One region of the Streptomyces sp. NPDC012827 genome, then DNA from elsewhere that is predicted to be linked to it. Evidence: riboswitches for the same ligand, from Rfam matches in the RefSeq annotation. Region 1 holds a riboswitch; the other holds the start of a gene.

What was found. A riboswitch is a leader RNA that binds a small molecule or an ion and turns the genes downstream of it on or off. The one in region 1 is predicted to bind S-adenosylmethionine.
Region 2: it holds a riboswitch for S-adenosylmethionine, as region 1 does, so the genes downstream of both, thrC (threonine synthase) here and ACFY60_RS12950 (aminotransferase class V-fold PLP-dependent enzyme) in region 1, are expected to answer to the same signal.

What each region holds. Positions count from the first base shown of each region.
Region 1 covers NZ_JBIBBY010000005.1:125,365-140,359, forward strand. The annotation lists gene ACFY60_RS12895 (cysteine desulfurase/sulfurtransferase TusA family protein) at 1-1,335, opposite strand, end outside; gene coxB (cytochrome c oxidase subunit II) at 1,646-2,611, shown strand; gene ctaD (cytochrome c oxidase subunit I) at 2,608-4,344, shown strand; gene ACFY60_RS12910 (cytochrome c oxidase subunit 4) at 4,341-4,739, shown strand; gene ACFY60_RS12915 (Ig-like domain-containing protein) at 4,858-6,117, shown strand; gene ACFY60_RS12920 (hypothetical protein) at 6,210-6,611, opposite strand; gene ACFY60_RS12925 (heme-copper oxidase subunit III) at 6,814-7,434, shown strand; gene ACFY60_RS12930 (c-type cytochrome) at 7,506-8,315, shown strand; gene ACFY60_RS12935 (Rieske 2Fe-2S domain-containing protein) at 8,312-9,364, shown strand; gene ACFY60_RS12940 (cytochrome bc complex cytochrome b subunit) at 9,361-10,983, shown strand; gene trpD (anthranilate phosphoribosyltransferase) at 11,140-12,204, shown strand; SAM riboswitch class IV at 12,295-12,411, shown strand; gene ACFY60_RS12950 (aminotransferase class V-fold PLP-dependent enzyme) at 12,652-14,067, shown strand; gene ACFY60_RS12955 (Lrp/AsnC ligand binding domain-containing protein) at 14,154-14,435, opposite strand; gene ACFY60_RS12960 (rhomboid family intramembrane serine protease) at 14,432-14,995, opposite strand, start outside.
Region 2 covers NZ_JBIBBY010000004.1:440,513-455,507, forward strand. The annotation lists gene ACFY60_RS11470 (hypothetical protein) at 8-673, shown strand; gene ACFY60_RS11475 (Cmx/CmrA family chloramphenicol efflux MFS transporter) at 913-2,133, shown strand; gene ACFY60_RS11480 (DUF4031 domain-containing protein) at 2,174-2,443, opposite strand; gene ACFY60_RS11485 (hypothetical protein) at 2,520-2,876, opposite strand; gene ACFY60_RS11490 (MurR/RpiR family transcriptional regulator) at 3,025-3,942, shown strand; gene murQ (N-acetylmuramic acid 6-phosphate etherase) at 3,967-4,893, shown strand; gene ACFY60_RS11500 (aldo/keto reductase) at 4,964-5,905, shown strand; gene ACFY60_RS11505 (DinB family protein) at 5,910-6,410, opposite strand; gene ACFY60_RS11510 (hypothetical protein) at 6,420-6,593, opposite strand; gene ACFY60_RS11515 (NAD-dependent epimerase/dehydratase family protein) at 6,675-7,664, opposite strand; gene ACFY60_RS11520 (class I SAM-dependent methyltransferase) at 7,956-8,720, shown strand; gene groL (chaperonin GroEL) at 8,804-10,426, opposite strand; gene ACFY60_RS11530 (cold-shock protein) at 10,812-11,015, opposite strand; gene ACFY60_RS11535 (MoaD/ThiS family protein) at 11,428-11,706, opposite strand; gene thrC (threonine synthase) at 11,722-13,047, opposite strand; SAM riboswitch class I at 13,041-13,194, opposite strand; gene ACFY60_RS11545 (glucosyl-3-phosphoglycerate synthase) at 13,315-14,256, shown strand; gene ACFY60_RS11550 (hypothetical protein) at 14,340-14,995, shown strand, end outside.

The DNA of each region.
Region 1 (14,995 bases):
CTCGCCCACGTACTCCTGGCCCCGCATCTCGCACCACGCCGGGATGTCCAGCCGCGCCGCCTCGTCGTCCGCGAGCACGGTGACCGTACCGCCCACGGGCACGTCACCGATCACCTTGGCCAGCTCGATCACCGGGATCGGGCAGCGCTTCCCGAGCGAGTCCACGACCAGCGGGCCGGGCCCGGCCACCGGGGCCGGGGCGGCGGCCGGGGCGCCCAGCCGCTCCCGTACCCCCGCGACCACCCCCGGCAGCACCGCCAGGAACCGGTCCACGTCCTCCTCCGCCGTCCCGGCCGGCAGCGACACCCGTACGTTGCCCTCGCTCAGCACCCCCATCGCCCGCAGCACATGGCTGGGCGTCAGCGTCGAACTCGTGCACGACGAACCGGACGAAACGGAGAAACCCTCCCGGTCCAGCTCGTGCAGCAGCGTCTCCCCGTCCACGTAGAGACAGGAGAAGGTGACGAGATGGGGAAGCCGGCGCACCGGGTCGCCGACCACCTCCACGTCCGGCACCAGCTCCGGCACCCGCGCCCGGATCCGGTCCACCAGCGCCCGCAGCCGCGCCCCCTCGGCCGCCGCCTCCGCCCGCACCGCCCGCAGCGAGGCCGCCGCCGCCACGATCGCCGGCAGGTTCTCGAAGCCCGGTGCCCGGCCCGACTCACGCTCGTCCGAGGGGCCTTGCGGGGCGAACCGGACACCCTTGCGGACCGCGAGCAGGCCCACACCCGCCGGCCCGCCCCACTTGTGCGCGCTCGCCGCGAGCAGCGACCAGCCCGCCGCCACCGGCCCCCAGGCCAGCGACTGGGCCGCGTCCACCAGCAGCGGCACCCCCGCCACCCGGCACGCCTCCGCCACCTCGGCCACCGGCTGCTCGGTGCCCACCTCGTGGTTCGCCGACTGGAGACAGGCCAGCGCCGTCCCGCCGTCCAGGGCCGCCGCGAACGCGCCCGCGTCCACCGCCCCCGACCGGTCCACCGGCACCTCGGTCACCGACCCGCCGGCCGCCGCGTGCGCCTCGGCCGCGTGCAGGACGGAGGAGTGCTCCACGGCCGAGACCACGAGCCGGTTCCCGACCCGCCGACGCCCGGCCAGCGCCCCCGACACGCCCGTGTGCACCGCGCGGGTACCCGAAGGAGTGAACACGAGCTCGTCCGGGCGGCACCCGACCGCCTCCGCCGCCGCCTCCCGCGCCGCGTCCAGCAGCATCCGGGCCCGCCGCCCCTCCCGGTACAACCGGGCCGGATCGGCCCACCCCTCGTCCAGGGAGGCCAGCAGGGCCTGGCGGGCGACGGGGTGCAGCGGGGCGGCCGAGGCGGCGTCGAAGTACGGCATCCGCCCACCGTAGAGCCTAGGCGCCCCCGGCCCCGCCCCACCCGGTGAGTCCGCGTCAGGCCGCCCCCGCGCGGCGTCGGCAGGGGCCCGGCGGACGTGCGGGACCCCCTCCCGGAACCCCGGAGTCCACCCCTTCGGGGAGTCGGACGGCGCGTTGGGCACCCTCCCCGCGCGACCCCAAATAGCGTCCAGTAGGGTTTGGTCCGCATAAACATCCAAACCCCTGCCCGCGGCACGGGGCGGCGACCGACCAGCGAGACGGACGGCCGTGGCCGACCAACGCGGGCCGAGACTCTCGGGAAGGCGCTACGTGAGTCCCAACGGCTCCGACCGCTCGTCGCGGCGCCCGATGCGGCGGAAGCTGCCGCAGGTGCTGACTGCGGGCCTGATCCTGGCGACAGCCACCGGCTGCTCGTACAACTGGGAAGACTTCCCCCGCCTTGGCATGCCCACCCCCGTCACGGAAGAGGCGCCTCGGATCCTCTCCCTGTGGCAGGGCTCCTGGGCGGCCGCGCTGCTCACCGGAATCCTGGTGTGGGGCCTGATCCTCTGGGCCACCATCTTCCACCGGCGCAGCCGCACCAAGGTCGAGGTACCTCCGCAGACCCGTTACAACATGCCCATCGAGGCGCTGTACACGGTCACTCCGCTCATCATCGTCTCGGTGCTGTTCTACTTCACCGCACGCGACGAGTCGAAGCTCCTCGAGCTCTCCCCCAAGCCGGCCCACACCATCAACGTGGTCGGCTACCAGTGGAGCTGGGGCTTCAACTACATCGAGAACGTGCCCGGTGTGAAGGGCGACGCCAAGAAGGACAAGAACCTCGCCTCGATCCCGGACAAGTTCCTCAACGACTTCCCGGAGAACGCGGGAGGCGTCTACGACGCGGGCATCCCGGGCGACCGGAACCCGCAGACCGGCAACCCGGGTCCGACCCTGTGGCTGCCCAAGGGCGAGAAGGTCCGGTTCGTCCTGACCTCCCGTGACGTCATCCACTCCTTCTGGGTGGTCCCCTTCCTCATGAAGCAGGACGTCATCCCGGGTCACACCAACGCCTTCGAGGTGACCGCGACCCAGGAGGGCACCTTCCTCGGCAAGTGCGCCGAGCTGTGCGGTGTCGACCACTCCCGGATGCTCTTCAACGTCAAGGTGGTCTCCCCGGAGCGCTACCAGCAGCACCTGAAGGAGCTGGCCGAGAAGGGGCAGACCGGCTACATCCCGTCCGGCATCGAGCAGACGGACCCGGCCAGGAATGCGGAGAAGAACCAACTGTGAGCATCCCCAACGAAACCCAGGGTGCCGCCGCAGCTGAGGACTCGTACGAGAACGAGCTGCCCGTACGGCGCAAGCAGCCCGGCAATGTCGTGGTGAAGTGGCTGACCACCACCGACCACAAGACGATCGGCACGCTCTACCTGGTCACGTCGTTCGTCTTCTTCTGCATCGGCGGTCTCATGGCGCTCTTCATGCGCGCCGAGCTGGCCCGTCCGGGTACGCAGATCATGTCGAACGAGCAGTTCAACCAGGCGTTCACGATGCACGGCACGATCATGCTGCTGATGTTCGCGACGCCGCTGTTCGCCGGCTTCGCGAACTGGATCATGCCGCTGCAGATCGGCGCGCCCGACGTGGCGTTCCCGCGGCTGAACATGTTCGCGTACTGGCTGTACCTCTTCGGCTCGATCATCGCGGTGGCCGGCTTCCTCACCCCGCAGGGTGCGGCCGACTTCGGCTGGTTCGCCTACTCCCCGCTGTCGGACGCCGTCCGCTCGCCGGGTGTCGGCGCCGACATGTGGATCATGGGTCTGGCCTTCTCCGGCTTCGGCACGATCCTCGGCTCGGTCAACTTCATCACCACGATCATCTGCATGCGCGCTCCGGGCATGACGATGTTCCGCATGCCGATCTTCACCTGGAACGTGCTGCTGACCGGTGTCCTGGTCCTGCTCGCCTTCCCGGTCCTGGCGGCCGCGCTGTTCGCCCTGGAGGCGGACCGCAAGTTCGGCGCGCACATCTTCGACGCGGCCAACGGTGGAGCGCTGCTCTGGCAGCACCTCTTCTGGTTCTTCGGCCATCCCGAGGTGTACATCATCGCGCTGCCGTTCTTCGGCATCATCTCCGAGGTCATCCCGGTCTTCAGCCGCAAGCCGATGTTCGGCTACATCGGTCTGGTGGCCGCGACCATCGCGATCGCCGGTCTGTCCGTGACCGTGTGGGCGCACCACATGTACGTCACCGGTGGCGTGCTCCTCCCGTTCTTCTCCTTCATGACGTTCCTCATCGCCGTACCGACCGGCGTGAAGTTCTTCAACTGGATCGGAACGATGTGGAAGGGCTCCCTGTCCTTCGAGACACCGATGCTCTGGGCCGTCGGCTTCCTGATCACCTTCACCTTCGGTGGTCTGACCGGCGTCATCCTGGCCTCGCCCCCGATGGACTTCCACGTCTCGGACTCGTACTTCGTCGTGGCGCACTTCCACTACGTGATCTTCGGCACCGTCGTCTTCGCGATGTTCTCCGGCTTCCACTTCTGGTGGCCGAAGTTCACCGGCAAGATGCTCGACGAGCGCCTCGGCAAGATCACCTTCTGGACGCTGTTCGTGGGCTTCCACGGCACCTTCCTGGTGCAGCACTGGCTCGGTGCCGAGGGCATGCCGCGACGTTACGCGGACTACCTGGACGCCGACGGCTTCACCGCCCTGAACACGATCTCGACGATCTCCTCGTTCCTGCTCGGCCTGTCGATCCTGCCGTTCTTCTACAACGTCTGGAAGACCGCCAAGTACGGCAAGAAGATCGAGGTCGACGACCCGTGGGGCTACGGCCGCTCGCTGGAGTGGGCGACCTCCTGCCCGCCGCCGCGGCACAACTTCCTCACGCTGCCGCGGATCCGTTCGGAATCCCCGGCGTTCGACCTGCACCACCCTGAGATCGCGGCTGTCGACCAGCTCGAGAACAGGCCTCACGAGGCTGAGGCCCTCACCGGCGGCAAGGAGGCCGGCAAGTGAAGATCCAGGGCAAGATGTTCATCTGGCTGAGCATCTTCATCCTCGCCATGGCGATCCTCTACGGCGTGTGGTCGAAGGAGCCGGTCGGTACGACGGCGCTGTTCCTGGCCTTCGGCCTGGCGATCATGATCGGCTACTACCTGGCCTTCACGGCCAAGCGGGTCGACGCCATGGCGCAGGACGACAAGGAGGCCGACGTCGCGGACGAGGCCGGCGAGCTGGGCTTCTTCGCCCCGCACAGCTGGCAGCCGCTCTCGCTGGCCGTCGGCGGCTCGTTCGCCTTCCTCGCCGTCGCGATGGGCTGGTGGCTGCTGTACTTCTCGGCGCCGCTGATCCTGGTCGGTCTCTTCGGCTGGGTGTTCGAGTTCTACCGCGGTGAGAACCAGAACCAGTAACACCGGCGGTACCCCGCACCACCCCGAGGGGCCCGGACGCTTCGTCACCGAAGCGTCCGGGCCCCTCGTTTGCAGCACTCGGCGCGCCCGGCCCGGAGATTGTCCTTAGCGTGAGGTCATGAACGACACGCCGCGCATCCGGACTGTTCTGAGCTGCACGCTTCTGGTCCTCGCCGTCACCGCCGGCGCCACGTCCTGCGCGGGCCCCGACCGGCATCCGCTGTCGGCGAGGCCCTTCGACGCGGCGGAGCAGGTCGTGTTCAACACGCCCTCCGGCAGCGCCAAGGCGAACCCCGACAAGCCCCTGGAGATCACCGCCAAGGGCGAGGACGGCCGGATCACCGATGTCACCGCCACCGACGAGGCGGGCCGCCACCTGGCGGGCGAGCTCTCCGCCGACGGCCGCCGCTGGCGCTCCACGGCCGCCCTGGCGGCCGGGGCCCGCTACACCGTCCGCGTGGCCACCGAGGACGGGGACGGCGCTCCAGGAGCCCGTACGTTCACGTTCGGGACGGCCCCGGCGAAACGGGCCCTCACCGTCACCTTCGGGCCGGAGGCGGGCACCTACGGCGTCGGGCAGCCCATCACGGCGGACCTCAGCCTGCCCGTCAAGGACCGGGCCGCCCGCGCGGTCGTCGAGCGGGCCCTGAAGGTCCGCTCCACCCCCGCCGTGGAAGGCTCCTGGTACTGGGTGGACGACAAGAAGCTCCACTTCCGGCCCAAGGAGTACTGGCCCGCCGGCGCCCTCGTCTCCGTCAGCGGCAACCTGAACGGCCTCAAGGTCGGCGACAAGCTGTACGGCGGCGCGTCCAAGCCGCTCCGGCTGAAGATCGGCGACCGCGTCGAGGCGATCGCCGACGCCGGCAGCCACTACATGACCGTCAAGCGCAACGGAGAAGTGATCAACACCATTCCGGTGACCACCGGAAAACCGGGCTTCTCCACCCGTAACGGGATCAAAGTGGTCCTCGGCAAGCAGTACTACGTCCGTATGCGCGGCACCAGCATCGGCATCGCCGAAGGCAGCTCAGAGTCGTACGACCTGCCCGTCTACTACGCCACCCGGGTGACATGGAGCGGCGAATACGTCCACGCCGCCCCCTGGTCCGTCGGCTCCCATGGCGTGGCGAACGTCAGCCACGGCTGCGTCGGCATGTCCACCGGAAACGCGGCGTGGTTCTACGAGACCGTCCGCGCCGGCGACATCGTGAAGACCGTCAACAGCTACGGCGACACGATGGACCTCTTCGGCAACGGCTTCGGCGACTGGAACCTGCCCTGGGAGAAATGGCGCCAGGGCAGCGCCCTGGTGGCCGCCAAGGGCGATCCGACGGCCACCGAGGACGCCAAGGCCCGCCTGCGGCCGACGCTCCCGTAGGGGCCCGGGCCGGGCCCCCGCCTTCGCCGGAGGAGCCCCTGCGGGCGCCTGCGGCGCGCGGCGCCCCTCGGCCGGCTCGCCGGTGCGGAGCGCTACGCTCCGATCGCGAGGCGGGAGCGGAGCAGGGCCGCCAGGGAGGCCGCGAACTCGACAGGTTCCACCGGAAGGGTGACGGCCGCGTCCGCGCGGCTCCAGGTGGCCAGCCAGGCGTCCTGCGGGCGCCCGATCAGCAGCAGGACCGGAGGGCAGTGGAAGACCTCGTCCTTGATCTGCCGGCACACCCCCATGCCGCCAGCCGGCACCGCCTCGCCGTCCAGCACGCAGACGTCGATCCCGCCCTCCTCCAGGGCCTTCAGGACCGCGGGCAGCGTGGCGCACTCCACGAACTCCACCGGGGGAACGTCGGCGGCGGGCCTGCGCCCTGCCGCCAGCCGGACCTGCGCGCGGGTGTTCGCGTCGTCGCTGTAGACCAGGACCGTGGCACTCGACTGCATCGTTCCTCCGTCTGGAAGGCGGGGTGGTCGTCGTCGACCGGTGCGCCGGATGCTACTCCGCTCCACTGCCCGTCAACACCCGTTCAACACCTGTTCGAAGGGTGCCCCGAGGCCCTTCCGATGGGCCGTTCGGGCTGGACACGGGCCCCTGACACTCCGAACGGCACCCCCCGGAGTGAGGGCGGGATAAGCGACCGACATAATGTCGGTCGTGGCGACAGTAACGACAGTAGATACCGGGCACGCGCACCCGTCGGTCAATCGACCGAACCTCACCAGCGTCGGAACCATCATCTGGCTGAGTTCCGAGCTGATGTTCTTCGCGGCCCTCTTCGCGATGTACTTCACCCTGCGATCGGTGACGGGTGCCGAGTACTGGGCGGAAAAGGCTTCGGCCCTCAACTTCCCGTTCTCGGCGACCAACACCACGATCCTGGTGCTCTCCTCCCTCACCTGCCAGCTCGGCGTCTTCGCCGCCGAGCGGGGCGACGTGAAGAAGCTCCGGACGTGGTTCATCATCACGTTCGTGATGGGTGCGATCTTCATCGGCGGCCAGGTCCTGGAGTACACCGAGCTGGTCAAGCACGAGGGCCTCTCGCTCTCGTCGGACCCGTACGGCTCCGTGTTCTACCTGACCACCGGCTTCCACGGACTGCACGTGACAGGCGGTCTCATCGCCTTCCTGCTGGTCCTCGGCCGGACATACGCCGCCAAGAGGTTCACTCACGAGCAGGCAACCGCCGCCATCGTCGTGTCCTACTACTGGCACTTCGTCGATGTCGTCTGGATCGGCCTCTTCGCCACGATCTACATGATCAAGTAATCGGGCCCGCTCGGCGGACCCGAGACATCCAGCAAGCATCGACGCAGAAGATCCTGACACCGGGGTAATCCGTGAAAAAGCTCTCCGCACGACGACGCCATCCGCTGGCGGCGGTCGTCGTCCTACTTCTCGCGCTGGCGGCCACTGGGGGGCTGTACGCCGCGTTCGCGCCCGCGGGCACGGCGAAGGCCGATGAAACCGCCCAGTCCCTCGCCATCGAGGAGGGCAAGAAGCTCTACTCCGTCGGCTGCGCCAGCTGCCACGGAACCGGCGGTCAGGGCACCACTGACGGCCCGTCCCTGGTCGGCGTCGGTTCGGCCGCCGTCGACTTCCAGGTCGGCACGGGCCGCATGCCGGCCCAGCAGCCGGGCGCCCAGGTTCCGAGGAAGAAGGTCATCTACACGCAGGCTGAGATCGATCAGCTCGCGGCGTACGTCGCCTCCCTCGGCGCCGGCCCGATCACGCCGACGGAGGGCCAGTACAGCCCTGACGGTGCCGACGTCGCCAAGGGTGGCGAGCTGTTCCGCACCAACTGTGCCCAGTGCCACAACTTCACCGGTGAAGGCGGCGCGCTGACCCACGGCAAGTACGCCCCCAGCCTCGAAGGCGTGAGCCCGAAGCACCTCTACGAGGCCATGCAGACCGGCCCGCAGAACATGCCCTCCTTCCCGGACACGACCATGCCGGAGAAGGAGAAGAAGGACATCATCGCGTACGTCCAGGCCGTCAACAGCGAGAAGGCCGACAATCCGGGCGGTCTCAAGCTCGGTGGCCTCGGCCCCGTCAGCGAGGGCCTGTTCGCCTGGATCTTCGGTCTGGGTGCGCTGATCGCAGTTGCCATCTGGGTCGCGGCCCACACCGCTAAGGCCAAGAAGTCATGAGTACCCAAGAGATTCCAGAAGAGAACCTGCCGGCTGGGCAGGACGCCGCGCACGGCGCGGTGAAGGTCGCCGACGACCCGTTCGCCGACCCGGGCCTCCCGCCCCACAAGCCGCGTATCCAGGACATCGACGAGCGGGCCGCCCGGCGGTCCGAGCGCGCGGTCGCCCTCATGTTCACGCTGTCGATGCTGGCCACCATCGCCTTCATCGCCTCGTACGTGATCTTCCCGGTCGACCAGATCGTCTACATCTGGCCGTTCGGCCGGGTGTCGGCGCTCAACTTCGCCCTGGGCCTGACCCTCGGCGCGGCCCTCTTCTTCATCGGCGCGGGCGCGGTCCACTGGGCCCGCACCCTGATGTCCGACGTCGAGGTCGCCGACGAGCGTCACCCGATCGCCGCGTCGCCCGAGGTCAAGGCGCAGGTCATGGCGGACTTCGCGGCGGGTGCCGCCGAGTCCGGCTTCGGCCGCCGCAAGCTGATCCGCAACACGATGTTCGGCGCGCTGTCGCTCGTCCCGCTCTCCGGCCTCGTGCTGATGCGTGACATGGGCCCGCTGCCCGAGAAGAAGCTCCGGACCACCATGTGGGCCAAGGGCAAGCAGCTCATCAACATGAACACGCACGAGCCGCTGCGTCCCGAGGACGTCGCGGTCGGTTCGCTGACCTTCGCGATGCCCGAGGGCCTCTCGGAGCACGACCACCACTTCCAGACCGAGATCGCCAAGGCCGCCCTGATGATCGTCCGGATCCAGCCGGAGGACATCAAGGACAAGCGCGAGCTCGAGTGGTCGCACGAGGGCATCGTCGCCTTCTCGAAGATCTGCACCCACGTGGGTTGCCCGATCTCGCTGTACGAGCAGCAGACGCACCACGTGCTCTGCCCGTGCCACCAGTCCACCTTCGACCTCTCCGACGGCGCCCGCGTCATCTTCGGCCCGGCCGGTCACGCCCTCCCGCAGCTGCGGATCGGCGTGAACGACAAGGGCTTCCTCGAGGCGCTCGGCGACTTCGACGAGCCCGTCGGTCCTGCCTTCTGGGAGCGCGGATGAGCACTGTGACGGATACGAAGAAGGCACCCGCCGGTGAGCGGGTCGCCGACTGGGCCGACGGTCGCCTGGGGATCTACACGCTGGCCAAGGCCAACATGCGGAAGATCTTCCCGGACCACTGGTCCTTCATGCTGGGCGAGATCTGCCTCTACAGCTTCATCATCATCATCCTGACGGGCGTCTACCTGACGATGTTCTTCCACCCGTCGATGAACGAGGTGGAGTACGCGGGACCGTACGTCCCGCTCCAGGGACAGCTGATGTCCGAGGCGTTCAACTCGACCATGCACATCTCGTTCGAGGTGCGCGGTGGTCTGCTCATCCGGCAGATCCACCACTGGGCGGCGCTGATCTTCCTCGCCGGCATGTTCGTGCACATGATGCGCGTCTTCTTCACCGGCGCGTTCCGCAAGCCGCGTGAGATCAACTGGCTGTTCGGCTTCCTGTTGTTCTTCCTGGGCATGTTCACCGGCTTCACCGGTTACTCGCTCCCGGACGACCTGCTCTCCGGCACCGGTGTCCGCTTCATGCAGGGCGCGATCCTGTCCGTGCCGGTCATCGGCACGTACCTGTCGATGTTCCTGTTCGGCGGGGAGTTCCCCGGCGGCGACTTCGTGGCCAGGTTCTACTCGGCGCACGTGCTGCTGCTGCCCGGCATCATGCTGGGCCTGATGGTCGCGCACCTCATCCTGGTGTTCGTCCACAAGCACACGCACTTCGAGGGCCCCGGCCGCACCAACAAGAACGTCGTCGGCATGCCGCTGCTGCCGGTGTACATGGCCAAGGCCGGAGGCTTCTTCTTCCTGGTCTTCGGTGTCATCGCGATCATCGCGGCCATCGCCTCGATCAACCCGATCTGGGCGCTCGGCCCGTACCGCCCGGACCAGGTGTCCACCGGCGCCCAGCCCGACTGGTACATGGGCTTCGCCGAGGGTCTGATCCGTGTCATGCCGGGCTGGGAGATCAACCTCTGGGGCCACACCCTGGTCCTGGGCGTCTTCATCCCGCTGGTGATCTTCCCGCTGGTGCTCGGCGCGATCGCGGTCTACCCGTTCATCGAGTCCTGGATCACCGGCGACAAGCGCGAGCACCACATCGCGCAGCGCCCGCGCAACGCTCCGACGCGCACCGCCTTCGGTGTCGCCTGGATCACCGCGTACATGATCATGCTCGTGGGTGGTGGAAACGACCTCTGGGCGACCCACTTCCACCTGTCGATCAACTCGATCACCTGGTTCGTCCGGATCTTCTTCTTCGCCGGACCGGTCATCGCGTTCATCATCACCAAGCGGATCTGCCTCGGCCTCCAGCGCCGCGACAGGGACAAGGTGCTGCACGGCCGCGAGTCGGGCATCATCAAGCGCCTCCCGCACGGTGAGTTCGTCGAGGTCCACGAGCCGCTCAGCCAGGGCGAGCTGTACAAGCTCACCGCGCACGAGCAGTACGAGCCCGCCGAGCTGCCGCCGGCCGTCGACGAGAACGGTGTCGAGCGCAAGGTCGGGCGCATGGAGAAGCTGCGGGTCAAGCTCAACAAGGGCTACTACGGCGAGGACAGCCAGATCGCCAAGCCCACCGTCGAGGAGTACAAGGAGATCCAGAGCGGCCACGGCCACCACTGATCACCTGACCTCCTCCCCCTGAGGCCTCGCCCCGGGGGACCCCAGAAGGTCGCCACGGCGAGAGCCCCGTCCATTCGATGGACGGGGCTCTTTGCCGTTCCCACCGGTCGATAGGGTGACCCTGTATCCGTCACGTGACGACCACCAGGAGCTGCCATGAGCGCTGCGACCCCCGCTGGAGGACCGACCACGGCGGGCCGCTCCTGGCCCGTCGTCCTGGACGGCCTCCTCACCGGACGCGACCAGAGCGCCGACGACACCGCCTGGGCGATGGACCGGATCCTCCGCGGCGAGGCCACCGACGCCCAGATCGCCGGCTTCGTCGTCGCCCTGCGTGCCAAGGGGGAGACGGTCGAGGAGATCACCGGCCTCGTCCGCACCATGTACGCGCACGCCAACACCATCGACGTGCCCGGCGAGACCGTCGACATCGTCGGCACCGGCGGCGACGGCGCCAAGACGGTCAACATCTCCACCATGTCGGCGATCGTCGTCGCCGGCACCGGCGCCAAGGTCGTCAAGCACGGCAACCGCGCCGCGTCCTCCGCGTCCGGCGCCTCCGACGTCCTGGAGAAGCTCGGCGTCAACCTGGAGCTGACCCCGCGCCGGGTGGCCGAGGTCGCCGAGGAGGCCGGGATCACCTTCTGCTTCGCCGTGAAGTTCCACCCGGCGCTGCGTCACGTGGCCATGGCCCGCAAGGAACTGGGCATCCGCACCGTCTTCAACTTCCTGGGCCCGCTCACCAACCCGGCCCGCGTCCGCGCCCAGGCCACCGGTGTCGCCGACGCCCGGATGGCCCCGATCGTCGCCGGCGTCCTGGCCGAACGCGGCTCCTCCGCCCTGGTTTTCCGCGGCGACGACGGACTCGACGAGCTGACCACCACGGCCACGTCGCGGGTCTGGTTGGTCCGCGACGGCGCCGTACGGGAGGAGGCCTTCGACCCGAGGGACGTGGGTATCGGCCTGGTGCCCGTGGACGCCCTGCGCGGCGCCGACGCCTCGTACAACGCCGACGTGGCCCGCCGGCTGCTCGCCGGGGAGACCGGTCCGGTGCGGGACGCGGTGCTGCTCAACTCGGCGGCGGCGCTCACCGCCCTCCGACCGGGCGACGGCACCCTCGCCGAGCAGATCCGCGCGGGCATCGAACAGGCCGCCGAGTCCATCGACTCCGGCGCCGCCCGGCGCGTCCTGGAACGCTGGATCGCCGCCAGCCACGCCTGAGCCCCGCGCCGCCTCAGCGGCGACGGCCCCGGTCCCAGCATGCGGACCGGGGTCTTGCGTTTCGGCGATCATGTGGCAGGATGCGTGGCAGGTCATGAGTGACAGCTGTGAAGCCCCGGCTTGCTGTCCGGCAACCCTCCGTCCGTGGCGGGGTGCCCCGGGTGAAGACCAGGCCGTAGGCAGCGAGGTCTACGGCAAGCGCGGGCCCCTCGACACCAGGGGTCCTGGTCTCTCGAGGAGCGTTTTTCCGTGAGCAAGCGAATGCGATAGGGCGAATCCGCCCCTTCTTCACCCTCGGACACAGGGTCACTTCCGCGTACCCGCACGCAGGTCCGCGCGCGTCCGCGTCCCCCTGAGCCTCCGAGGCAGCACCCGTACCCCGCCGTGCCCGGCCGCGTACGGGAACCACCGAAGCCATTCCGCACTGCCCCGCCGGGAGATACCGCCATGTCCGCACGCCCGAACGCCGCCGCCACCGCCGCTGTTTCCGCTTCCGTCCCCGCCGCCACCGCCGAGTCCGCCGACCCCTGCTGCGAGGCCCCGCTCCCGGTCCTCGGCCGCGACGTCACCGTCCCCCTCGTCACCGGCGGCGAGGTGACCTACGCGGCGCTCGACTACGCCGCCAGCGCCCCCGCCCTCCAGCGCGTGTGGGACGACGTCGCCGCCTACGCCCCGTACTACGGCAGTGTCCACCGCGGGGCCGGGTACCTCTCGCAGCTCTCCACCGACCTCTTCGAGAACAGCCGGACCACCGTCGCCGAGTTCCTCGACTGCCGCCCCGGCGACCAGGTCGTCTTCACCCGCTCCACCACCGACTCGCTCAACCTCCTCGCCCGGGCGCTCCCCGCCGGCTGCCAGGTCTTCGTCTTCGAGACCGAGCACCACGCCTCGCTGCTGCCCTGGCAGGACGCCCGCGTGACCTACCTCGACGCGCCCCGCACCCCGGCCCAGGCCGTCGAGACCCTGGAGCGGGCGCTCGCCGACCGCGACCCGTACGGCCCCGCCCTGGTCTGCGTCACCGGCGCCTCCAACGTCACCGGCGAACTGTGGCCGGTCCGTGAACTCGCCGCCGCCGCGCACGCGCACGGCGCCCGGATCGTGCTCGACGCCGCTCAGCTCGCCCCCCACCACCCGGTCTCCGTCACCGGACTCGACGTCGACTGGGTCGCCTTCTCCGGGCACAAGCTGTACGCGCCGTTCGGCTCCGGCGTCCTCGCCGGTCGCGCCGACTGGCTCCAGGACGCCGACCCGTACCTCGCGGGCGGCGGCGCCTCCCGCACGGTGGCCCGCCGGGCCGACGGCGGTGTGGAGGTGGAGTGGCACACCACCGCGGCCCGGCACGAGGCCGGCTCCCCGAACGTCATCGGGGTCTACGCCGTCGCCTCCGCCTGCAAGGCGCTCACCGACGCCGGCTTCGAGAACCTGGTCGCCCGCGAGCGGCACCTCATCGAGAAGGTGCGCACCGGCCTCGCCGGCGTCCCGCAGGTGAAGGTGCTCTCCCTCTTCGGCGACGACGCGCCCCGCGTCGGCGTCCTCTCCTTCGTCGTGGAGGGCTGGAACAGCTCCCACTTCGCCGCCGCGCTCTCCGCCGAGTACGGCATCGGCGTCCGCGACGGCCTCTTCTGCGCCCACCCGCTGGTCCGCACCCTGCTCGGCAGCGACCCGCAGGACGTCGGCGCCTGCGGCGCCCCCGAGGCGCGGCCGGGCGAGCGCTCCCTCAACGCGATCCGGGTCAGCTTCGGCGCCGGCACCCCCGACGAGCACGTGGACCGGTTCGTCGGCGCGGTGAAGGAGCTCGTGCGGGACGGCGCCCGCTGGTCGTACCGCACCGAGGACGGCCGCTGCGTCCCCGACCGCGGCTGACCCGTACCCCGCTGGTCACTCACTCGTACGGGTGAAGGGGGCCTCCCGTCCCGGGAGGCCCCCTTCACCGTGCGGTCCGAGGGCGCTCAGGACTCCAGGCCGATGGCGAAGGCCGCCTCCAGGTCGTGCTGGGAGTACGTCCGGAACGCGACGTGCGTGTCGGTGGCCTCCACGCCCGGGATCCTGCTGATCCGGCCGGGGATGACGTCCGCCAGGTCGTCGTGGCGCGGTACCCGCACCATGGCGATCAGGTCGTAGGTGCCCGTCACCGAGAAGACCTCGCTGACGTTCTCCAGGGCGGCGATCGACTCGGCGATCTCGGGGATGCGGTCCACGCTGGTCTTGATGAGCACGATCGCGGTGATCACGGCTGGCTTTCTCCCTCGGTCGCCGCGGCTGGGGCTTTCACTCTATCCCCACCGCGGTAGCGCCCCCAGGCGTACAGGAAGCCGACGGAGAAGCCCACCACATGGGCCAGATAGGCGACGCCCGGACCGGCTCCGGCCGACCGCGCGGCCAGCCACTGGATCACGAACCAGAAGATCAGCACGATCCAGGCGGGGAAGCGCAGCGGCAGGAAGAAGAGGAAGGGGAAGAGGCTGGTCACCCGGGCGCGGGGGAAGAGGAAGAGGAAGGCCCCGAGCACCGCGGAGATCGCCCCAGAGGCCCCGACCAGGGTCTGCTCGCTGTCCGCGTGCGCCACCGCGTACCCGAGCAGCGCCAGGTAGCCGGTGACGAGGTAGAAGAGGGCGTAGCCGAACCGGCCCATCCGCTCCTCGGTCATCGCCCCGAAGACGTACAGGAACAGCATGTTCCCCAGCAGGTGCAGCCAGCTGCCGTGGACGAAGAGGGCCGTCAGCGGGGTGAGCAGGGCCCGCGGCTCACCGCTGATCAGCTCGGCCGGGACGACCCCCCACTCGCGGAAGTA
Region 2 (14,995 bases), on a different contig from region 1:
GCCCCGCATGACCGCAGACCAGGATCCCCAGCTGCTCCGGCGCTGGACCGCCACCCTGCTCGCCGCCCGGGCCGGCCGCGAGGGCCCGGACCCCGTCCCGTACGGCCGGAACCTGCTGGCCCGCTGGTCGGAACCGCAGCGCCGCTACCACACGGTCGACCACCTCCGGGCGGTCCTCGACCGCATCGACGAACTGGCCGACCAGGGCGGGGAACTCGAACTCGTCCGGCTCGCCGCCTGGTTCCACGACGCCGTCTACCGCCCCGACCGCTCCGAGAACGAGGAGCGCTCCGCCGCGCTCGCCGAGAAGGCCCTGACCGAGGCCGGCCTCACGGCCCGCGAGGTCACGGAGGTGGCTCGCCTCGTCCGCCTCACCGTCACCCACGACCCGGCGCCCGGCGACCTCAACGGCGAGACGCTCTGCGACGCGGACCTCGCGGTCCTGGCGGGCGACCCCGATACGTACGGGGGGTATGCGGCGGCGGTCCGCGAGGAGTACGGCTTCGTCCCCGACGACGCCTTCCGCACCGGCCGCGCCGCCGTCCTCCGGCAGCTCCTCGCCCTCCCCCGCCTCTTCCGTACGCCGTACGGGGCGGCGGCCTGGGAGGAGCGGGCCCGGGAGAACCTGGAACGGGAACTGGCGGAGCTGGAGGGCGGCCCGGGCGCGGGCTGAGCGGAGAAGGACCGGGGGTGGACCGCTCCGTCTCGTATCGCGAGACCCCGCCCCTCGCGGGAATGACAGGCACAAACGGCCCGTTGACCCATGTCATGCCGTCTTCGTCAGCCGAGCCCACGACCACGCCCGACCCCGAACCCGAGAACGACCCCGTACCCGGGAACGACCCCGCGACCGCCTCCGGGAAGTCGTCCGTCACCGCGGCCGCGCCGCCGGCCGGGAAGGACTCCGGCCGGATGCCGCTCGCCGTCTACATCCTCGGACTCTCCGTCTTCGCCCTCGGTACGAGCGAATTCATGCTCTCCGGTCTCCTCCCGCCCATCGCGGAGGACATGAACGTCTCGATCCCCCGCGCCGGCCTGCTCATATCGGCCTTCGCCATCGGCATGGTCGTCGGCGCCCCGCTGCTGGCCGCCGCCACCCTGCGGCTCCCCCGGAAGACGACCCTGGTCGCCCTCATCACGGTCTTCGGCCTCGGCCAGGTCGCGGGCGCCCTCGCCCCGAACTACGGGGTCCTCTTCGCGTCCCGGGTCGTGAGCGCCCTCGCCTGCGCCGGTTTCTGGGCCGTCGGTGCCGCCGTCGCCATCGCCATGGTGCCGGCGAACGCCCGTGCCCGCGCCATGGCCGTGATGATCGGCGGCCTGTCGATCGCCAACGTCCTCGGTGTCCCCGCCGGCGCCTTCCTCGGCGAGCACCTCGGCTGGCGCTCCGCGTTCTGGGCGGTCGGCGCGGCCTCCGCCGTCGCCCTCGTCGGCGTCCTCACCCGCATCCCGCACATCCCGGTGCCGAAGACCGCGCCCCGGCTCAGGCGGGAACTGGTCATCTACCGCGACCGCCAGGTGCTGCTCTCCATCGTCGTCACGGCGCTCGCCGCCGGCGGTGTCTTCTGCGCCTTCTCCTACCTGGCCCCGCTGCTCACCGACGTCTCCGGCCTCGACGACAGCTGGGTCTCCGCCGTCCTCGGCCTGTTCGGCATCGGCGCCCTGGTCGGCACGACGATCGGCGGCCGGGTCGCCGACGCCCACCTCTTCGGAGTGCTCCTCAGCGGCATCACCGCCTCCACCGTCTTCCTGGCGGCGCTGGCCGTCTTCGCCTCCAGCCCGGTCGTGACGGTGCTGCTCGCCTTCCTCCTGGGCGTCTCCGCGTTCTACACCGCCCCCGCGCTCAACGCCCGCATGTTCAACCTGGCCGGCGCCGCGCCCACCCTCGCCGGCGCCACCACCACCGCCGCCTTCAACCTCGGCAACACCGGCGGACCCTGGCTCGGCGGCACCGTCATCGACGCGGGCCTCGGCTTCGCCGCCCCCGCCTGGGCCGGCGCCGCCATGACCGTCCTCGCGCTCGCGGCGGTCGCGGTCTCGCTGCGCCTCCACTCGGCGTCCCGCTCCCGCGTGGTCACCGGCGCCCAGGACCGCGAGACCACCCCCCTGCCCACGCCGGACGGCGCCCTGCGCTGACCGCCGCGCTTCCTGGCGTACGGGGGCGGGCCGCTGCCGGTCAGGCGGGCGGGCGGCCCTTCGGGCGGCGCAGGCCCGCCTCCGTGAGGCGGCGCAGCAGTTCCTTCGACCCGACCTCGACGGCGCCGCCCGCCACCGCGTCCGCGTACCGGTCCGAGGGGATGTCGTAGTGGTCGCGCTCGAAGGCGCGCGGCGGGGCGCCGATCCGGGCGGCGAAGGCGTGCAGCTCCTCGAAGGAGACGTCACTGATGAGGTGCGACCACATGCGGCCGTGGCCCGGCCAGGTGGGCGGGTCGATGTAGAGGGTCATACGCCCGCCCCCGCCCGCGCGGTCCGGCCCCGGCGCCCGACGGCGGGGGCCCGTGGCGTCCCGGTCGGCGGCGCGGTCACGTGAGCCCGCCCACCGGTGCCACCACCACGCCCTGCTTGCCGCACACCCAGTGCGGGTCGGGGCCGAGCTCCGGTTCCACGTCCAGGGCGTGCGGGTCGCCCGAGGCGCAGACCGGGCAGATGGGCCAGCGCCCGTACCGTTCGAGCAGGGCGTCCTGCACGTCCTGGGCGACGAGCCCGGCGACGTACGACACGCCCTCGGGCCACTGCTCGACCCACCAGCGCCGGTGCGTCACCGACTCCTCCACCATCGACACGACCTCGGCGGCGGCCACCTCCCGGGCGGCGAGGTCGGCCAGCACCAGCGCGCGAGCGGCGTGCAGCGCCTGCTCCACGGGGTCGATCTCGTTCATGCGTTCATTGTGACCCGCGCGGCGGCCGAGCGGCGAGAAGACCGGGGTCGGGGCAGGGACGGACCAGGGTCGGGGCCCGGGTCGGACCAGGGTTCTCTCCGGGTCGGAGGGTCTTGTCGCCCGCCGGGACCGAAAGTAGCTTTCATATGTGACCCAAGACGTGAAGGAAAGTTTCACCAGCGGCGCGCCGCCGGCCCCCGCCGCCCTCGCGGCCAAGGTCCGGACCCTCGCCCCGTCCATGACCCGCTCCATGCAGCGGGTCGCCGAAGCCGTCGCCGGCGACCCGGCGGGCTGCGCCGCGCTCACGGTCACCGGCCTCGCCGAACTCACCGGCACCAGCGAGGCGACCGTCGTCCGCACCGCCCGCCTCCTCGGCTACCCCGGCTACCGCGACCTGCGCCTCGCCCTGGCGGGCCTCGCCGCCCAGCAGCAGTCGGGCCGCGCGCCGTCCGTCACCGCCGACATAGCGGTCGACGACCCGGTCGCCGACGTCGTCGCCAAACTCGCCTACGACGAACAGCAGACCCTCGCCGACACCGCCGCCGCACTCGACACCGTGCAGCTCGGCGCCGTCGTCGCCGCCCTCGCCACCGCCCGCCGCATCGACATCTACGGCATCGGCGCCTCCGGTCTCGTCGCGCAGGACCTCGGCCAGAAACTGCTGCGCATCGGCCTGATCGCGCACGCCCCCGGCGACCCGCACCTCGCCGTCACCAACGCCGTCCAGCTGCGCTCCGGTGACGTCGCCATCGCCATCACCCACTCCGGCTCCACCGGCGACGTCATAGAACCGCTCCGGGTCGCCTTCGACCACGGCGCCACCACCGTCGCCGTCACCGGCCGCCCGGACGGCCCCGTCACCCAGTACGCGGACCACGTCCTCACCACCTCCACCGCCCGCGAGAGCGAACTGCGGCCCGCCGCCATGTCCTCGCGCACCAGCCAACTCCTGGTCGTGGACTGCCTGTTCACCTGCGTCACGCAGCGCACGTACGAGACGGCCGCGCCCGCCCTCGCCGCCTCCTACGAGGCCCTCGCCCACCGCCACTCGCCCCGCAGCCGCTGAACCACCAGGAAAGAGCCGCCGCCCGTGCCGACCACGTACTCCGAACTGCGCGCCCAGCTGGCCACCCTCACCACCGAGGCCTTCCGCCCCGAACTGGCCGAGATCGACCGGCTGTCCACCCTGGAGATCGCCCGCACCATGAACGGCGAGGACCAGTCCGTCCCCGCCGCCGTCGCGCGGCAGCTCCCCGCCATCGCGGCCGCCATCGACGCCACCGCCGCCCGCATGGCCGACGGTGGCCGGCTCGTCTACATGGGCGCGGGCACGGCCGGCCGGCTCGGCGTCCTGGACGCCAGCGAGTGCCCGCCCACCTTCAACACCGACCCCTCCCAGGTCGTCGGCCTCGTCGCGGGCGGCCCCACCGCCCTGGTCCGGGCCGTCGAAGGTGCCGAGGACTCCCGGGACTTCGCCGTCGCCGACCTCACCGCCCTCGGGCTCACCGACCGCGACACCGTCGTCGGCGTCTCCGCCTCCGGCCGCACCCCGTACGCGCTCGGCGGCATCGAACACGCCCGCCGGCTGGGCGCGCTCACCATCGGCCTCTCCTGCAACCCCGACAGCGCGCTCACCGCCGCCGCCGAGCACGGCATCGAGGTCGTCCCCGGCCCCGAGCTCCTCACCGGTTCCACCCGCCTCAAGGCGGGCACCGCCCAGAAGCTCGTCCTCAACATGATCTCGACCATCACCATGATCCGGCTCGGCAAGACGTACGGGAACCTCATGGTCGACGTCCGCGCCTCCAACGAGAAGCTCCACGCCCGCTCGCGCCGGATCGTCGCCCTCGCCACCGGCGCACCGGACGAGCAGATCGAGGCGGCCCTCGCCGCCGCCGACGGCGAGGTGAAGAACGCCATCCTCATGATCCTCGCCGACATCGACGCCCCGACCGCCGCCCGCCGCCTCACCGCCTCCGCCGGCCACCTCCGCGCGGCCCTGCACCCGGACGGATGACCGCCGCGCCAACCCCCTTGCGGGACAGATGACTTCGTGCTCCTCACGCCGCCGGGAGATCATGCCCGCCATGACGACGCCACGCGCCACGACCGCCACCACGACCACCCCGCCCTCCGCCGACGGAGCGGGCACCTGGACCCTCGGTGACCTCACCGTCCGCCGGATCGGGTTCGGTGCGATGCGGCTGCCGCAGTACGGGGAGGCCCTCGTCCCGCACGCCGTGCCGAGGGACCGCTCCGAGGCGATCGCCGTCCTGCGCAAGGCCGTCGATCTGGGCGTCAACCACATCGACACCGCGGCCTTCTACTTCTCGCCGCTCCGCTCGGCGAACGAGCTGATCAACAGCGCGCTCGGCGGCCCGTACCCCGAGGACCTCGTCATCGCCACCAAGGTCGGGCCCGCCCGCGACGCCTCCGGCGCCTGGGCCGAGCACGCCCGCACTCCCGAGACGCTGCGCGCCCAGGTCGAGGAGAACCTGCGCCAGCTCGGCCGCGACCACCTCGACCTGGTCAACCTCCGGATCACCGGCACCGACTCGATAGCCGAGCGCTTCGGGGCGCTCGCCGAACTCCGCGAGGCCGGCCTCATCCGCCACCTCGGCCTCTCCAACGTCACCCCGGACCACCTCGCCGAGGCCCGGGCCATCGCGCCCGTGGTCTGCGTCCAGAACATGTACGGGATCGGCGTCCGCCCCGAGTACGCGGAGTTCGTCCGCCACTGCGGCGAGCAGGGCATCGCCTTCGTGCCGTTCTACGCCATCGCCGCCGCGGGCGGCCAGGGCGGCGCCACGGCCCCCGAGAGCCCCGAACTCCTCGCCGTCGCCGAGGCCCACGGCGTGAGCCCCGCCCAGATCCGCATCGCCTGGACCCTCCACCAGGGACCCCACCTGCTCGCCATCCCCGGCACCGGCGACCCCGCCCACCTCACCGCCAACGTCGCCGCCGGCTCCCTCCGCCTCACCCCCGAGGACCTCGCGACCCTGGACGGCCTCCACCGCCCCCGGCCGTGACGCCTCAGCGCCCCACCGCGCCGTCGATCCGCTCCCGCAGGATGTCGGCGTGGCCGGCGTGCCGGGCCGTCTCCTCGATCATGTGGACGAGGATCCACCGCATCGACGGTGCGGCCGTCTCCCGGAGGGACCGGGCCCCCGGGCGGTCCAGGTCGTCGCACGTGACGACGATCGCGTCGGAGTGCGCGGCGGCCGCCCGGTAGGCGGCCACGAGGCTGTCCACCGTGTCTTGCGGGGTGAGGGCGTCGTCCTCGGCGAGAACGATGTCCTCCCCCGCGTAGGCCCAGGCGAACCAGCCGCGTTCCACCTCCGTCAGGTGCTTCAGCAACCCGAGAACGCTCGTCCCCGACGGCACCCCGGGCGTCCGCAGCGCCTCCTCGGGAGCGCCGTACGTCTTCGCGACGACGGCCTCCCGCAGGTACCGCAGGAAGGCCAGCAGGGTCGTCCTCTCGTCGCCCTCGACATCGGGCGGCCGCACATCACCACGTACCTCGCTGTTGGTCATCCGACGACCCTACGCGGCGCCCCGGCGCCCGGAAGGAGAACCCACCGCGCCCCAACGTCCCTTCTTCCCGGTGACTTTGGGCGCCCCGCCCGTGGTGCGCAGGTCGTACCAGGCGGTGAGGGCCTCCAGGCCGACCGCGGCCCAGCGCAGTGCCTTCACCACGGCGCTCCCCAGTTCCTCCATCGTGTCCCTCTCCCTTCGCGGTCCTCTCCGAAGGAGGACCCGGCGTGGCCCGTGAAGGTTGCCCGGGGCGCCGGACACCGGTCAGGCGTCGAGGAGCGCGAGGAGTTCGCGTTCGCGGGCGGGGCTGAGACCGGCCCGCCGGTCGCGGTCCAGGCCCTGCTCGCGTTCCCAGGCGAGGGTGTCGGCGATCAGCTCCTCCCGGGAGCGCTGCCGCAGGCCCGCGGCGGCCGCCGCCTCGCCCGCGCGGGCCTGGAAACCGCGCCAGTCGTCGTCGGCCAGCCACAGCGGCAGGGACTCGGGACCCATGTACTGCGCGACGCCCTGCTCCAGGAGCCACTTCGAGGGGGCGGGGACCACGGGGCCGGTGTGACCGCCGGCGGCCCGGGAGAGCGCGACCCACTCGCGGAAGGGGATGGCCGGCCCGACCGCGTTGTACGTTCCCGTGCGGCCCGTCTCCGCCGAGTCCAGCAGCCAGGCCGCGAGGTCGCGCACGTCGATCGCCTGGGTCGGCAGCTCCGGCTCGTCCGGCACGAGCAGCGGCGCCTCCGGGGCGCGGGCCGCGCGGGCGGCCCAGTAACCGGTGCGGCCGGTGTGGTCGCCGGGGCCTCCGATGAGCCCGGCGCGGGCGACGAGGAGCCGGTCGCCGACCACCGCCGCGGCGGCCTGCTCGCAGGCGACCTTGGCCTCGCCGTACAGCTCGCGGCCGACCTCGCCCAGCTCCGTCGGCTCCAGCAGCGGCGCGGACTCGTCCGCGCCCGGGTCGTCGTGCGCGGCGTAGGCGCTGCACGAGGACACGTACGTCCAGTGGCGGGCCCGGCCGCCGAGCGCGTCGAGCGCGCCACGCACGAAGGCGGGCTGCCAGGACACCTCCACGACCGCGTCCCAGTCCCGCTCCCGGAGCGCGTCGTACGCCCCTGGGCCCCGCCGGTCCGCCGCCACCAGGGCGGCCCCCTCCGCCGCCTCTCCGCTCTCCCCGCGCGCCAGGCAGGTCACCTCGTGACCCCGCTCCAGCGCCTGCCGCGACAACTCGCGGCCCACCCATGCCGTACCGCCCAGAACCAGAATGTCCATGCGGTCAGTGGACCACCCCAACTCCCCTTTTCCGCACGGCGTTCGCCGTCGGCGGAGCCCGCGCGGACGGCGGGAAACCGTCCCCGGCGGCGCCCGGGAAGGCCGTTTCCCGGGTCGGGAAGGGGCTCCGGAAGCCTTTCGCCCGGGCCGGTGGCCTGCCCCGTCGGCGGCCGGCTCCGCGCCCCGCCCAGAGGCCGTAAAGCAGCTCCACGCCACGTCGCCGCACCCGCTGTGACCTGGGCTTTCTCCCCTTCACGCCCTAGGCTGGCGGGACACGGAGGGGAGATCCAGATGGTGGAGACGGACCGCGGTATCCGTACGGTCGAGGACGTCATGGCCCTGCTCGACGGGCTGTTCGCGCCCGGCGCCGACCGGTGGTCGCGGGGCGGTGCCGGATGGTGGGACGGGTTCTACGCCGACCGCGAAAGGCCGGTGCCGTTCTTCGTCGCGAAGCCGGACGAGAACCTGGTGTCGTACGTGGAACGGGGGCTGCTCCCGGAAGGCGGCGCGGGTGTCCGGCGGGCGCTCGACCTCGGCTGCGGGCCGGGCCGGAACGCCCTGTACCTGGCCTCGCTCGGCTACGCGGTGGACGCGGTGGACCTGTCCCCCACGGCGATCGACTGGGCGCGGGACCGGGCCAGGGAGGCGGGCCTCGCCGACCGGATCCGGTTCGTGTGCGGGGACGCCTTCACCGCCCCGGAGCTGGGCGCCGACGGCCCGTACGACCTCGTGTACGACTCCGGCTGTTTCCACCACCTGCCGCCGCACCGCCGCGTCACGCACCTGGCGCTCCTCGACCGCGTCCTCGCCCCGGGCGGCCACTTCGCCCTGACCGCCTTCGCGGCCGGCGAGGGCGGCATGGGCTCGGAACTGCCGGACGCCGCGTTCTACCGCACGGGCACCCTGGAGGGCGGCCTGGCCTACACCGACACGTCCCTCCGCGCGATCTTCTCCCCGATGACGGCGACGGAACTCCGCCGCATGCGCCACCAGCCCCCGGCCTCCCCCCACTTCGGCGAACCGTTCCTGTGGACGGCCCTCTTCCACCGCCCCTGAGAACGGCGGGAACGCCCGAGGGCGGCACCCCCGGTGGGGGTGCCGCCCTCGGCGTCGTGCGTGAAGAACCGCTGAGCCGTGGCTCAGAAGTCCATGTCACCGCCCGGCATGCCGCCGCCGGCCGGCGCGGCGGCCTTCTCCGGCTTGTCGGCGATGACGGCCTCGGTGGTGAGGAACAGCGCCGCGATGGAGGACGCGTTCTGCAGAGCGGAGCGCGTGACCTTCGCGGGGTCGATGATGCCCTCGGCGATCATGTCGACGTACTCACCGGTCGCGGCGTTCAGGCCGTGGCCGACGGGCAGGTTGCGCACCTTCTCGACGATGACGCCGCCCTCGAGACCACCGTTGACGGCGATCTGCTTCAGCGGGGCCTCCAGGGCCAGCTTGACGATGTTGGCACCGGTGGCCTCGTCGCCCTCCAGCTCCAGCTTCTCGAAGACGCTCGACGCCTGCAGCAGGGCCACGCCACCACCGGCGACGATGCCCTCCTCGACGGCCGCCTTCGCGTTGCGAACGGCGTCCTCGATGCGGTGCTTGCGCTCCTTGAGCTCGACCTCGGTCGCGGCACCGGCCTTGATGACGGCCACGCCGCCGGCCAGCTTCGCGAGGCGCTCCTGGAGCTTCTCGCGGTCGTAGTCCGAGTCGCTGTTCTCGATCTCGGCGCGGATCTGGTTCACGCGACCGGCGACCTGCTCGCTGTCACCGGCACCGTCGACGATGGTGGTCTCGTCCTTGGTGATGACGACCTTGCGGGCGCGGCCCAGCAGGTCGAGGCCCGCGTTCTCCAGCTTGAGGCCGACCTCCTCGGAGATGACCGTGCCGCCGGTGAGGATGGCGATGTCGTTCAGCATCGCCTTGCGGCGGTCACCGAAGCCCGGAGCCTTGACGGCGACGGACTTGAAGGTGCCGCGGATCTTGTTGACGACCAGGGTCGACAGGGCCTCGCCCTCGACGTCCTCGGCGATGATCAGCAGCGGCTTGCCCGACTGCATGACCTTCTCCAGGAGCGGGAGCAGGTCCTTCACGGAGGAGATCTTGGAGTTGACGATCAGGAGGTACGGGTCCTCGAGCGAGGCCTCCATGCGCTCCATGTCCGTGGCGAAGTACGCCGAGATGTAGCCCTTGTCGAAGCGCATACCCTCGGTGAGCTCCAGCTCCAGACCGAAGGTCTGGGACTCCTCGACGGTGATGACGCCTTCCTTGCCGACCTTGTCCATGGCCTCGGCGATGAGCTCGCCGATCTGGGTGTCGGCGGCGGAGATGGAGGCGGTGGAGGCGATCTGCTCCTTCGTCTCGACCTCCTTCGCCTGGTCGAGCAGGGCGCCGGAGACGGCCTCGACGGCCTTCTCGATGCCGCGCTTGAGCGCCATCGGGTTGGCGCCGGCGGCGACGTTGCGGAGGCCCTCACGCACGAGCGCCTGGGCGAGGACGGTGGCGGTGGTCGTACCGTCGCCGGCGACGTCGTCCGTCTTCTTGGCGACTTCCTTGACCAGCTCGGCGCCGATCTTCTCGTACGGGTCCTCGAGCTCGATCTCCTTGGCGATGGAGACACCATCGTTGGTGATCGTGGGGGCGCCCCACTTCTTCTCGAGGACGACGTTGCGGCCCTTCGGCCCAAGGGTGACCTTGACGGCGTCAGCGAGCTGGTTCATGCCGCGCTCGAGACCGCGCCGGGCCTCCTCGTCGAACGCGATGATCTTGGCCATGTGAAGTGGTCCTCCCGGACATGGGGTGGATAACGCTCCAGGACCGCGCCGACGCCCGCGACGGACGGCCTCCGCGCTCCGTGTGGTTCCTTGCCCCACCCGGCCGGCGACCTCGCCATGCTCGATCCTCGTAGCACTCTCACCTTCCGAGTGCTAACGCCAATGATTAGCACTCGCCCTAGGAGAGTGCAAGCGCCTCTCGGTTTTCGGGCCGTCCGCGCGAGGCGCGCCCGGCGCCCCGTGGAAGGGTTCGCGCCACCTCCCGGCGCACGGAACCGGCCCGTCCCGCGCCGTACGGAACCTCCCCGCGCACGCGCGAGGGGCCCGCATCCCTCGGGATGCGGGCCCCTCGACGGCGTTGCGTCGGTGGCCGATCGCGCCGCGCTCAGACGGCGAGCTTGACCATGTCCGCCTGCGGGCCCTTCTGGCCCTGCGAGATCTCGAACTCGACCCGCTGGCCCTCTTCGAGGGTGCGGTAGCCATCCATCTGGATCGCGCTGTAGTGGACGAAAACATCCGCACCACCGTCGACCGCGATGAAGCCGTAGCCCTTCTCCGCGTTGAACCACTTGACGGTGCCCTGAGCCATGCCTAACTCCCCTATTACTGGCCCTTGCGCGGGACCGCACTTCGCGGACCCGGGTCAGACCCTGCGCCGGAACGCGTCGACCGCGGCTGAATGTATCTGCCCAACTGCCCTCTGCAACAGGCCATTCGAGCGAGAATTCTGGGCGCGACGGAAAGGTGAATTCGTCCGAATCTTGTGAATTCCGGGGCAAGTCGGGCCCGGCAAAGCACGCAGAAGGTACAGAACGTGCGTGCACTTTGGCTGCTTCTTGTCGCGCGGGGACGCATTCTCATATGCGTCCGGCATGAGCAGCGGAGGGGGCTTCCCCAACTCTACCGCGCTCAACCATGCAGAATTGCCCCCTCCGCTTTATGGAGCGGAAGGGGCAATTCGAGAGAGAAGGGGGAGAAGAGGAAGCAGGGGAGGGAGAGGTTCAGCAGCCGCCGGCCACGGCGGGGATGATCGAGACGCCGGCGCCGTCGGGCGTCGCCGTCTCCAGGCCCTGCTCGAAGCGCACGTCGTCGTCGTTCACGTACACGTTGACGAAGCGGCGCAGCTTGCCCTGGTCGTCCAGGACGCGGGCGGCGATGCCCGTGTGGTTCTTCTCCAGGTCGGCGATGACCTCGGCGAGGGTCGCGCCCTCGGCGGGCACCTCGGCCTGCCCGCCGGTGTAGGTGCGGAGGATGGTGGGGATGCGGACGTTCACGGCCATGTGTTCACGAACCTTTCAGTGGGCCAGGCCGGCGTCGCGGAACGCGTCCAGGCTGGGGCGGATGGTGGCGGTCGCCTGCGAGCTGTCGGCCACGGCGTCCAGGGTCTTGAGCCCGTCACCGGTGTTGAGGACCACGGTGGTGAGCGAGGGGTCGAGGAGACCGGCCTCGACGAGCTTCCTCGTCACACCGACCGTCACACCGCCCGCCGTCTCGGCGAAGATGCCCTCGGTCCGCGCGAGGACCTTGATCGCGTCCACGACCTGCTCGTCGTTCACGTCCTCCACGGCACCGCCGGTGCGGCGCGCGATGTCGAGGACGTACGGGCCGTCGGCGGGATTGCCGATCGCGAGGGACTTGGCGATGGTGTTCGGCTTCTGCGGGCGGACCACGTCGTGGCCGGCCTTGAAGGCGGCGGAGACCGGGGAGCAGCCCTCGGCCTGGGCACCGAAGATCTTGTAGGGCTTGTCCTCGACCAGGCCGAGCTTGATGAGCTCCTGGAGGCCCTTGTCGATCTTCGTCAGCTGCGAGCCGGAGGCGATCGGGACGACCAGCTGGTCCGGGACGACCCAGCCGAGCTGCTCGCAGATCTCGTACGCCAGCGTCTTGGAGCCCTCGCCGTAGTAGGGGCGGAGGTTGACGTTCACGAAGCCCCAGCCCTCGCCGAGCGGGTCGCCGATGAGCTCCGAGCAGAAGCGGTTCACGTCGTCGTAGTTGCCCTCGATGGCGACGAGGTCACCGCCGTACACCCCGGCCATGACGACCTTGCCCTGCTCCAGGTCGTGCGGGATGAACACGCAGGAGCGGAAGCCGGCGCGGGCGGCGGCGGCGCCGACGGCGCCGGCCAGGTTGCCGGTGGAGGAGCAGGAGAGGGTGGTGAAGCCGAAGGCGCGGGCGGCCTCCAGGGCCTGGGCGACGACCCGGTCCTTGAAGGAGTGCGTCGGGTTGCCGGAGTCGTCCTTCACGAACAGCTTGCCGGGCTCGACGCCGATCTCGCGGGCCAGGTTGTCGGCCTTGACCAGCGGGGTCCAGCCGGGATTCAGGTTCGGCTTCTCGGCGACGTCGGCCGGGACGGGCAGGAGCGGGGCGTAGCGCCAGATGTTGGCGGGGCCGGACTCGATCCGCCTGCGCAGCTCCTCGGGGTCGCCGGCGGGGAGCTCGTAGGCCACTTCGAGGGGGCCGAAACAGAGTTCGCAGGCGAAGATCGGGCCGAGGGCGAAGACCTCGCCGCATTCGCGGCAGGAAAGTCCGGAGGCGGGTCCGAGGTCGACGGTGGTGCCGGCGGAGCCGGTGGCGGGTGCGACGGTCTGTACAGCCATGGAGGCGAGGCCCTTTCTCCTCATCTTCCTCATGACGCGTTTCGCCATGAGACGGATTTGGCACCTTCCCTAGCCGGGGACCCCGCTGGCGCGCCGTGGCGCGGACGAGAACCGACTGGAGGGTTGCCGGGGCTTCAACGGGCCGTATCCCTCTGCCCCTCTGGATGAGCGGTATTCGGTTGTGGAACGCGGGCGGCACCCCGACATGCGACGGGCCTTCGCGTTGTTCAAGACTGTAACCGAAGGCATGGACGGTTGAGATGGTCGTCCGAACCGCGAGATGGAGATCACGTGCTGGAAGAGGTGGAGCGCTGGCTGGGCCGGCGGTCCTGGTCCGTGGCCGACCGACCGCTGGAGCGGATTCTCGCCGCCAAGCGCTCGACGACCGTCAGCGTGGTGCTGCCCGCGCTCAACGAGGAGGCGACGGTCGGGGACATCGTCTCCGTGATCCGGCGCGAGCTGATGACCGCGTCGGTGCCGCTCGTGGACGAGCTGGTGGTGATCGACTCCGGTTCCACGGACCGTACGGCGGGGGTGGCGGCGGCGGCCGGGGCCCGGGTGGTCGCGCGGGACGCGATACTCCCCCGGATACCCGCCGTGCCGGGCAAGGGCGAGGTCCTGTGGCGGTCACTGATGGTGACGGGCGGGGATGTGGTGTGCTTCGTGGACGCCGATCTGCGGGACTTCTCGGCGGACTTCGTCACGGGCATCGTGGGTCCGCTGCTCACGGACCCGGACGTGGACCTCGTGAAGGCGATGTACGACCGGCCCCTCGGCGACGCCCCTGGTCAGGGCGGTCGCGTGACGGAACTGGTGGCGCGCCCGCTGCTGAACCTGCACTGGCCGCAGCTGGCCGGCTTCGTCCAGCCGCTGGGCGGTGAGTACGCGGCGCGGCGCTCCCTGCTGGAGCGGCTGCCGTTCCCCGTCGGTTACGGAGTGGAGCTGGCGCTCCTGGTGGACGCGCTGCACCTGGTGGGCCTGGACGCCCTCGCCCAGGTGGACGTGGGCGTCCGCAAGCACCGGCACCAGGACGGTCAGGCGCTCGGCCGGATGGCGGCGGCGATCTACCGGACGGCTCAGCTGCGGCTGTCGCGGGGGCCCCTGACGCGGCCCTGGCTGACCCAGTTCGAGCGGGGGGAGTCGGGCTTCGAGCCCCGGACGTACGCGGTGGACACGGAGGAGCGTCCGCCGATCGCCGGGATCACGGAGTATGCGCGGCGCCGCGTGGCGTAACACCCGGAAATGGTGGGTTTTACCTACATTTCTGTTGTATGCGCTTCAGACAAGCCCCTTGCGGACGGCCGCGCCCCGGAAGGGTGCTCGCGGCCGTCGTCCTGGCCGCGAGCGCGCTCCCGCTCGCGGCGACCGGCCCGGCCACGGCGGACAGCTCCCCACCGGCCCCCGCTCCGGCGGTCACCCCCTCGTCGGCGGACGTGATCGAACCGTTCGGCCGGCGGTACGGGGCCACCCTGTACGGGGACTTCACGACCGCCGGGGCCTCGGTCATGCGGTGCGCCGGCGCCCCCGCCCCGTGCGCGGCGGACGGCCGGGTCCCGCCCGGCGCGAAGCCGCCCGTACGCGAGCGGGTCGACCCGGCGGGCCTCTCGTCCGGCGGGAAAGCCCCCGCGTACGGCTCCGGCACCGCCGGGATCCGGGTGCCGGCCGGCGCCAAGGTGGCGTACGCCCGCCTCTTCTGGGGCGGTCACGACGGCACGTACGAGACGGCGGACGGGCGGGGGCTGCGGCGCTGTGCCGCCTCGGGCGCGGACGCCGTGCCGTCCCCGGGCGAGCCGGCGACGACCGCCCCGCTGCTCCGGGTCGGGACGGGCCGCGCGGCTCCGGTCCCGGTCGACAGCATGGTCACGGACCCCGCGAAGACCCAGGGGCCGCGCTTCTACACCGGCGAGTCCGACGTCACGGCCGCCTTCGCGGGCGTCTCGGGGCCGGGCACGACACCGGTGGCCGTGGGCAA